2 regions of the Thermotoga profunda AZM34c06 genome follow, and region 2 is predicted to be linked to the other one. Evidence: riboswitches for the same ligand, from Rfam matches in the RefSeq annotation. Region 2 holds a riboswitch; the other holds the start of a gene.
What was found. A riboswitch is a leader RNA that binds a small molecule or an ion and turns the genes downstream of it on or off. The one in region 2 is predicted to bind cobalamin.
Positions count from the first base shown of each region.

Region 1 (4,527 bases), 760 kb from region 2:
TTTCTCTTCAATTTACTTGGATCTTTACCATCTATCTTTACCAAACCACTTGAAGGTGATAATAGTCCTGCTATTAACTTCAGTAGAGTTGTCTTCCCGCATCCATTTGGACCAAGCAATGCAACAAAATCACCTTCATTTATCTCAAGATCTACTCCATCTAACGCAAATTGACTCTTGGAATTGTAACGAAATCTCACATTCTCAAGAACGATCTTAAACATTGGTGCCACCTCTTTTCATGAGGACAAACATTATAGGTGCACCAACAAAGGACGTTATAACACCAATTGGTATCTCGGAAGGTCTTATTATGGATCTTGCTAAGGTATCACAAACGCAAAGTAGTATGCCACCAATTAAAGCACTTGAAACTATTAAAATCTTGTGGTCATTGCCGAATAATCTCCTTGCCATATGAGGTGTTATCAGTCCAACAAAACCTATAACACCACAAACCGAGACAATCGTTGCTGTGACGAAGCTACCAAACAAGTAAAGAAATATTCTCACAAATTCGACGTTGATCCCTGAAATCCTGGCTTGATTTTCACCAAGAGATATGACGTTCAATTGCTGTGATAAACCCGTAGAAATCACAATAAAGCCAATAACACTCAGCAAAGGCAATGGTACATCTTTCCAACTGATACCTGATAAAGTTCCAAAAAGCCACACATAAGCATGCGTTATGTTCTTCCTTAAGAGCATCATGCTCATAACAGTGGCTGAACTGAACAGAATACTCACCAATACACCACTTAGTATGAGTTCTGTTATGGGTGTCACACCGTTTCTTCTGGAAAGAATGATGGTCATGAAAGCTGCTAAAATAGCAAAACCAAAACTCAATACAGACATTCTATGTAATAAATGTAAACCAAAGATATCCATTAACAACAAAGAGAGAACAGCTCCAAAAGAGGCGCCTGAAGAGACACCAAGAAGGTACGGATCGACAAGAGGATTTCTAAGAAGTCCCTGGAAGACGCTTCCAACGGTGGACAAGCCGGCACCAACAACAACAGACATGACTACTCTTGGCAATCTTATATTCCAAATAATGTGCTGCCAATCACTTTTTTTTAGAAAGATAGATCCCATAACCTCAGTGAATGGTATTTTAGTTCCACCAAAACCAACACAGATCAAAATGGTGCCCATTAACAAGAAAGCCACCGAAAGAAAGCGCCATTTTTTCAAATTCATTTCCCCCCGTAGAAGTCGTTGTAGAATTTTTCTACAAAATTTATTATCTGTGGTACTGCCAATGAGAGAAGATTTCCATCGTAGATGTATATCTTGTTGTTTCTGACAGCTTTGATATCCTTAAATGCAGAATGTTGCTTTAGCTTTTCTTTGATTTGATCTTCTGTACCAGGAACGTAATTTGCTACTAAAAGTACATCGGGGTTTTGAGCGGCTATAAACTCAATCGAAACAGGTAACCAACCGTTGGCTCCTGTATAAGCAGCTGCTATGTTGACACCACCAGCAAGTGTGATAATCTCATTTAAATAAGAGCCTTGACCGCATGTCCAAATTTCACGAACCTCAGGGCCGGGTATGTCTAATAAATAGACTACTTTCACTCTCTTCTCAAAAGGAATACTGTATGCCTTCTTAGCAACAGACTGATAATAATTTTTCAACTCATCTGCGAGTTTCTTAGCTTCGATGGTTTTGTTCATTATCGTACCAACCATGACAAGATCGGTGAGTATCTGCTCAATTGTATTTGGATTCAAGACAACTGTGGTTATTTTTTGTTCTTCAAGTTTGACAATCTCGGGAAATTGAAAGCCTCCAGACGCAAAGACGATATCTGGTTTCAGGCTTAGTATCTTTTCAACATTAAGAGGCACCATATTTCCTATCTTTTCTGCTTCAAAATCATCCCAATCTGTAACTCCAACTACCTTGTTTTCAACTCCAAGATATTGTAGATATTTTGTCGCCAGCGGAGCAACACTGACAATACGCTGAGGTTCCTTGGTAATTGTGACAACCCGAGCCGCATCATCAAAGATCGTTAATGGGTAGGAAATTGCCAAAACGGTAAGAACAACCATCAAGATCGTAAGAATCCTTTTCATCTTGATACCTCCTTCTTGCAAAATTTTTCACCACCTTCTTGGTGTCGAAGAAAGTGGTGATTTCAATCAAAGGGCAGGTCTCCCGACTTCTGGATCTTCCTACTCCCCACACCTTCCCAGCAATGTGCCAGTGGTTTTTGTGGGTTTCGTCCCCAGTCACGGTGGCGTCCCCGTGCCGGATTTTCACCGGCTTCCCTATTAAACCTTCTTGGTACCCTCTGACGCCTCTTATTCAGTTTTCGTTTGTATTATACAACGAAACTATTCCTGTGAACAACACTGGGAATAGATATGCCATTAAAGGAAGAAAAAGCCTGATCTCTCGTACCGCTCCCATCATCAAATTCAACGCGACAAATGGTATCATCCACAACCATGTTTTCTTATAAAACTCGTATTCTCCAAATTTCTTGATAAAAAGCAATGGTAAAACGAAAAAAACCGTAGGATAGACTATAGCCCAAGGGTCTTGTAGGTTTTCTTCGAGTATGAATGGTAATGTGTAGTAAACGGCATTAGGAAAAAAGACCTTGGCAAGCAAATACGTTGCAAAAATTGGTATGAAAAATAATATACCATGTAAGGACAATTTTTTTCTATTCAATGGTAAATTATATAAACTGTATATCACAGCTATGAATAGTGCATGATCTGTTCGGACAAAACACTCTAACGAAATGAGAACAAGGATCATCCACCAAGGTTTTTTTCGATAAATTAGGGTTATGCCAGCAATGAAAAGTGCCACAGAGATGAGAAATTCTTGTTGTCCAAAATCACCATAACTAAATACGATAAAAATGGAGTATGCGAAGAGTGAAACGTAAGAAACAAATTCGTTTGTGAAAATTCTCATCCATAAATACAAAAACAAAAGGATTATTATTGTGAATGTGAATCTCATATTCGCATATCCATTGATGATCTTGGTTAAGTCACTCTTCTTATCAAAAATATCCTTTATATTATCAGGCATCTGCTGGGAAAATTGCTGTAGGAAAGTAAATGGATCTTCTATCCACTCCTTCCATCCAAAATTGTTCACAACATTGACAATAAGATTTGTCGTTAATGGATTTTTGGTTATCTCAAGCAATTTGTCCTTTATAAAGGATTCCAAATCTTCAATTATTTTTTCTCTTTCTTCAGCTGAGATATGGGCATTCAGATTCAATTCATTTTCTTTTTGAACAAATGCACGCTTATCAAAACCAAGCCACCGCTCTAATTTTATATAAGTATTGCAATACCATCTCAAAGGAATGTATTTGAAAAAGTACTCTACCAAAAGATAAGGAGCATATCTGTACTGATTTGGAGCAGGACCCTTACCTTCGATAAGCTTGCGGTGTGATTCATATAAGAAAACCCTTCCAGCTATGCTAAAAGTATTTTCAACAAGCCAGAATCCAGCTGAAGTAACGATATAAGATAATACAACTATTGTTATGACTATTAGAATTGTCTTTTTATTCACTTGTATTCCTCCCACAACCTCCCCCAAGGACTATTCCTTTTCCAATCTTCAAAGATTTTTTTGCCTTTGAAGTTCCACCAAATTCTATCGTGGTAAATTTCCGAAGCAAGGACGAAGATATAAACCAAAGGTGTTCTGAAGAACAACTTCTGCAGTCTTTTTAAAGGACCAAACCATAGAAGATCACCAACTCTACTTGCCATGTTATCTCCAACTGTGAATTTATAGTTCAAATTCGAAACATCGTATCCTACAATCTCTATGTTTTCGAGTTTTCCATTACCCAAACCTTCTTCATCAGCTATCCTTATGTAATCAATCTGCATTGGATCAAATCCCATGATCTTTGCCGCAACAGCATCTATGGCAACTTGATCAGAACTTGCCAATATCAAATCAGCTCGAACAGGTTTAAGTGTCCTTGGTCCTGGCCCATTACCAGCAGTTGTTCCATCCATTACTGCAAAAATACCTGAATGAATTTCTTTTTGGATCTTGAGTAAGTCAACTAACGTTTCATGGATCCAACTGTGCGCGTAGTGCCTCTTAGTGTTCAAAAGTCCACCAAAGGCATTTTTCATTGCACCAGTTGTCGTAGTGTATATGTGGCATTTCATGGTCGGAAGATGGACTATGTTCTTTCCAAAGAAATAATCTGGTAGTTTGATGCCTTCTGGAAAAATCTTATCAAGTGCTCTCAGTTGTGATTTTGGTTTGTAATCAACCCATTTCATGTCTTTTTCTTCAAAGTTGTACAAAACAGGTATTTTGTACTTTGAATAGACAACATCGAATTTGTTCATCTTTTCACCATGCTTTGGGCGAGTGACAACTGTCTTGTTTTCGACTGCCACAATCTGCTGAAAGCCAAATTTCTTCAAGGCTTTTATCGTTCCTTCAAGTTGCCATGGGGTAGTGTTCGCCGAAGGCATGGGAAGATGCCATGAAATATTA
Region 1 covers NZ_AP014510.1:1,070,029-1,074,555, reverse strand. The annotation lists gene TSP02S_RS05205 (ABC transporter ATP-binding protein) at 1-224, opposite strand, end outside; gene TSP02S_RS05200 (FecCD family ABC transporter permease) at 217-1,209, opposite strand; gene TSP02S_RS05195 (ABC transporter substrate-binding protein) at 1,206-2,096, opposite strand; cobalamin riboswitch at 2,152-2,330, opposite strand; gene TSP02S_RS05190 (hypothetical protein) at 2,329-3,573, opposite strand; gene TSP02S_RS05185 (DUF362 domain-containing protein) at 3,570-4,527, opposite strand, start outside.
Region 1: linked by a shared signal. The riboswitch ahead of TSP02S_RS05195 (ABC transporter substrate-binding protein) and the one ahead of cobO (cob(I)yrinic acid a,c-diamide adenosyltransferase) in region 2 are both predicted to bind cobalamin.

Region 2 (4,527 bases):
ATTCATAGGTCTTGAATTTCTCAAGGGGTTCAGTTTGATAGTCTTCTTCACCATTAGGATATATTCTGATCCAATATCCACTAGTTGGATCAAATGGAATACTTATTTGGCTGGGTCCGTTTGTTCCAGTTAGGGGTCCATAATAGATATGCTGATCACTCACCGCTTGGTCATAGATCCATGGACCGTAGTATACAAAAATTATATTTTCATCGTCTATGAGATCTCCACCGATGTGTGGTGTTGAAGTGTTATCTCTCCAGTCAACAGGTTCCCATATGAACGTCGGAGTTCTTGAAACATTGGTTTGGTTATCGGCAGGTGAGATCAATTTTACCTTGAAAAGATCAAGTGGTATGACTTCTATTATATTACTATTTCCAGATTCAGAACCATCTCTGTAGACTGTTCTGACGGTATAATAATATCTTTGACCTGGTACTAAATCAACAGCCTTATCAAAAGTGTAATAAGTGGTTGTAAAGGCGATCTTTTCCCAGTTTTCTTGATCTGTTGATCTATAGACATTATAACCAGCTCTGTTCGTACTTGGCGCATGTGTCCAGGCAAGTTGTACTAAAATGTTCGAATTTGTTATGTTGTGTTCTGGTTTGTAATTTTCAAGCTCCTTTTGCATCTCTTTTGGCATATTTTTGGATAGAAATTCTCTAAAAGGCTTTGGCAAGCTATAATATTCAAGATCAACATCACTTGTCCATCCATAATACCATAAACCTGTTGGAGCAATTCTTTCGGTAACTTCTGGAACGGTTCTGTTGATTGTTAAATAAATCAATTTATCAACACGTGTATCATTTGGTGTATATGCAACTACGTGAACTGGAATCGTCACATCTTGAAAACGTCTTATATCGAGTAGACCTGTGGTGAATTCATAAGTATTGAGTGCTCTACTATCACGAGCTACCGCACTTGGAGTATAATCAAGCCCAATGTATAATACGCCGATAACTACATCACTTGTCACATGCACTTTGATGTAATCAAATGTGATGGTCGTTGCCTCTGGATCTGGTATGACATTGTTATTCTGATCGAGTATTTCTACTTCTAAATTGGGTATTTGATCGTTATCAGTCATCTGTCTTCTTGAGAGTGTTTCAATTTTTTCGACAATCTGTGGATCGTAATTGTAGATCATGCTTGTGGCTTTTCCTTCACCTGTGATTTTGATATCATATCTGCCATCTGGTAGGTAAAATTCCGCATGGCCTTCGCTGTTGGTGAGATCAGAAATCACAACAGAGTCATTTTGAAGGATCTCCACCTTTGCACCTACCGTCGCAGGACCGGTGGTAAAATCAGCCACTTTAATCAACGAGTGATTCCCACCAACTGTGAAACTCCACACAGGACTTGGTACGGAATTTGTTCCGTCTGAAACGACGACTTTCCAGTAGTAAGTCTGTCCTGGCGTTAAGTCACTAACAGTGTACTCAGGTTCATCAACAGTTGCGATCTTTGAAAGATTTGAAGCACTCGTTCCCAAATAAACATCAAAGGTTAGAGAGAGTCCTTCGGGATCTGAAGCAGTGGATTTGAGCGTCACAGCCTTCGTTGAAGCAAGGACTGCAACTTGTGCACCATCTTCTGGATAGATCAGAGAAACTTGCGGATTACGATTAGCAGGTCCAAGGCATCCATACAATGCCAAAACAACAACGGCAATCAGTAATAACCACTTTTTACTCATTAATACACCCCCTTTATGAAGTTGTGAGAAATCGGTGTTTTAGTTATGATAAATTCCAGAAATTTATAATAAATTTATACGATTATATAAATTTAATTATCGCTATGAGTATATCACCCACTCTTATCCAAGTCAAATGAAAGATAGGTTTAATCAAAGAACGTTCACAAGATAAAAAAATAAATTAATAAATCAAAAAAATCATCTGGTGGGAGATAATCGAGAATGATTTTTTAATTTGGTTCTCAATTTTACTGATAATAGCCAAATCTTATCACATTTCAACAAATATGTATCCTTAAAACTCTATTCCCTTTCTTGCCTGTACACCTTTTTGGTAATAGTGTTTCACTTCTACTATCTCTGAAACCAGATCTGCATAATCGATAAACTCTCTTGGTGCATATCGACCCGTGAGAACTATTTCGGATCGTTCGCTTCTGTTTTTCAACACTTGAAGCACTTCATCTGTTGTGAGAAGTTTAAGATATACCGCGATATTGATTTCGTCCAGTATAATGAGATCGAAAGTACCATCTAAGATATACTTTGAAACCTTCTCAAACCCATTCTTAGCGGCATCAATGTCTTCCTGAGCAGGAGCGCCTTTGATGAAACAACCTCTACCAAATTGTTCAACGATGATATTTGGTATGTATTTTGGTACATCAAGTTCACTGTATTTCATCCCCTTTATGAATTGACCTATATAAACACTCTTACCCGCACATGCCGCCCTGAGTGCAAGGCCAAATGCCGCCGTTGTTTTCCCCTTGCCATTACCTGTGTAGACATGAACATAGCCCATTGAGATCACTCCCTTTACAAATCTTGTGAATGACACTCTCAGATAGTTTACACTAAACAAAATTTTTCCCGAAAAATCCCAAGTTTTCGGGAAAAACAATCTGCTCAAAGCAGGTCTCCCGGCTTGTGGATCAATCTACTCGCCACGCCTTCCCAGCTTCAACCAGTGGCAATTGTGTGGCTTTCGTCCCCACTCACGGTTGCTGGACAGCCCCGGACTTTCACCGGTGTTCCCTTAGCTTTCAGCATTTATCTATTTACTTTTTACTTTTTTCATTGTACCACGACCGTGAAATCTATTAAGATGTCTCTATGGACACAATGGTATAAAATCATAGTGCAGAAAGGAGTGCTCAGATGAACGATTTGGAGTTATCCGTTGTGGAAATGTGTGTGGAATCTTTGAGAAAAGGGTGTTTGCCGATAGGCTCAATCGTAGTTGATGAGATGGGAAAGATAATCTCTCGGGGCAGGAATATGATCAACGAGGATTCTGGTAGACACAGGGAAATCTACGGCAATGCGATCGCTCATGCTGAACTGAATGCACTTGCAAAGCTCGACGGAGAACATATAAACAAATACACAATTTATTGTTCCATGGAACCATGCGTGATGTGTGCCGGCGCCATATACATGTCTGGTATTAGAAATATCGTCTATGGGATGAAAGATTATTTGGCAGGTGGGCTCAATCTTTATGGATCAACGGAATACTACAGCCGAAAGAAAATGAAGATACAACATAATCAAGATCTTCAAATTGTTCAAGCGGTGTTGATAGGTTTTCTTGAGGACAAAGAATATATACACAGGGGTGGTTTTTGGGAAATGTACTTAAAATATTATGAAAAGGAATATCTAACGGCAAGAAAATTACTTTTAGAAGGTATCTTCACTTTGCTCGTAAATTCAATAATTGATGTAAATGAGTTCATAGAAGTGGTTCACAAAAATTACTGTTGATATGAATTTTCAAAATCTTTTGAGCAACAAAAAAGCGGTCACTCAAGGACCGCTTTTATAGTTATTCTTTTTAGATACTCTCATTGAGTTGATTTTAAAACATATTTTTCTCGCATCATCGATCAAAAAGGTTTTTCCTGTAGATTTTTTTGAACTCTTTTCTAAATACATAATTTGATACAAGTTTTCATAATCATCTGAGTGTTTTTTATTTTTTCCAATGGTATTGTTTTGTGGAAAGTTTTCTTTGTCTTGAATTGACCAACAAATCTCCAACAGCTTAGACCTATCCCGATGTACACTTTACCGTGTGCACACAGCTGCCCAGGCATTACTCTCCATTATATAATATACGAAGTTACATACCCCAAAAATTAAAAAAATTCCTCATCATTAATGATTTTTTTGATGTTTATCGTCATCTTTTTAGGTCCATATGAGTCTTTCGCTTGTTTATCGAATATTGTTACGTTGAGTTAATCATAACGTTTCAATGCAATCTATGCTATCATCTTGTCAGGAGTGATGTGCGTGTATATTTCATCAAATGCGAAAATCGGTGAAAATGTAATCCTTGGACACAATGTGGTAATTGAAGATGGTGTAGTTATAAATAGCAATGTGACCGTTGGACACAACGTGGTGATCAAAAAAGATACCGTGGTTGGTGAAGGCTGTATAATTGGAGATAATACCATCTTGGGCAAGGAACCCTTCAAAGCTACTATATCAGCAACTACTGAAAAGAAAACTCTTCCAGCTTTAATCATAGGAAAATATGTGACGATAGGTGCAAATTGTGTTATCTATCGAGGCGCATCTTTGAAGGACTATGTTTTCGTTGGAGATCTTGCCAGCATTCGAGAAGATGTGGTGATTGGAGAATATACAGTAATAGGTAGAGGAGTAGCCGTTGAAAATAAAACAACGATAGGAAGATATGTAAAGATAGAAACAGAAGCATATATCACTGCCATGTCAACAATCGAAGATTACTGTTTCATAGCCCCTGAGGTCACTTTTACAAACGACAACTTTCT
Region 2 covers NZ_AP014510.1:1,826,296-1,830,822, reverse strand. The annotation lists gene TSP02S_RS08930 (fibronectin type III domain-containing protein) at 1-1,714, opposite strand, end outside; gene cobO (cob(I)yrinic acid a,c-diamide adenosyltransferase) at 2,013-2,522, opposite strand; cobalamin riboswitch at 2,614-2,780, opposite strand; gene TSP02S_RS10795 (nucleoside deaminase) at 2,879-3,487, shown strand; gene TSP02S_RS08905 (acyltransferase) at 4,019-4,527, shown strand, end outside.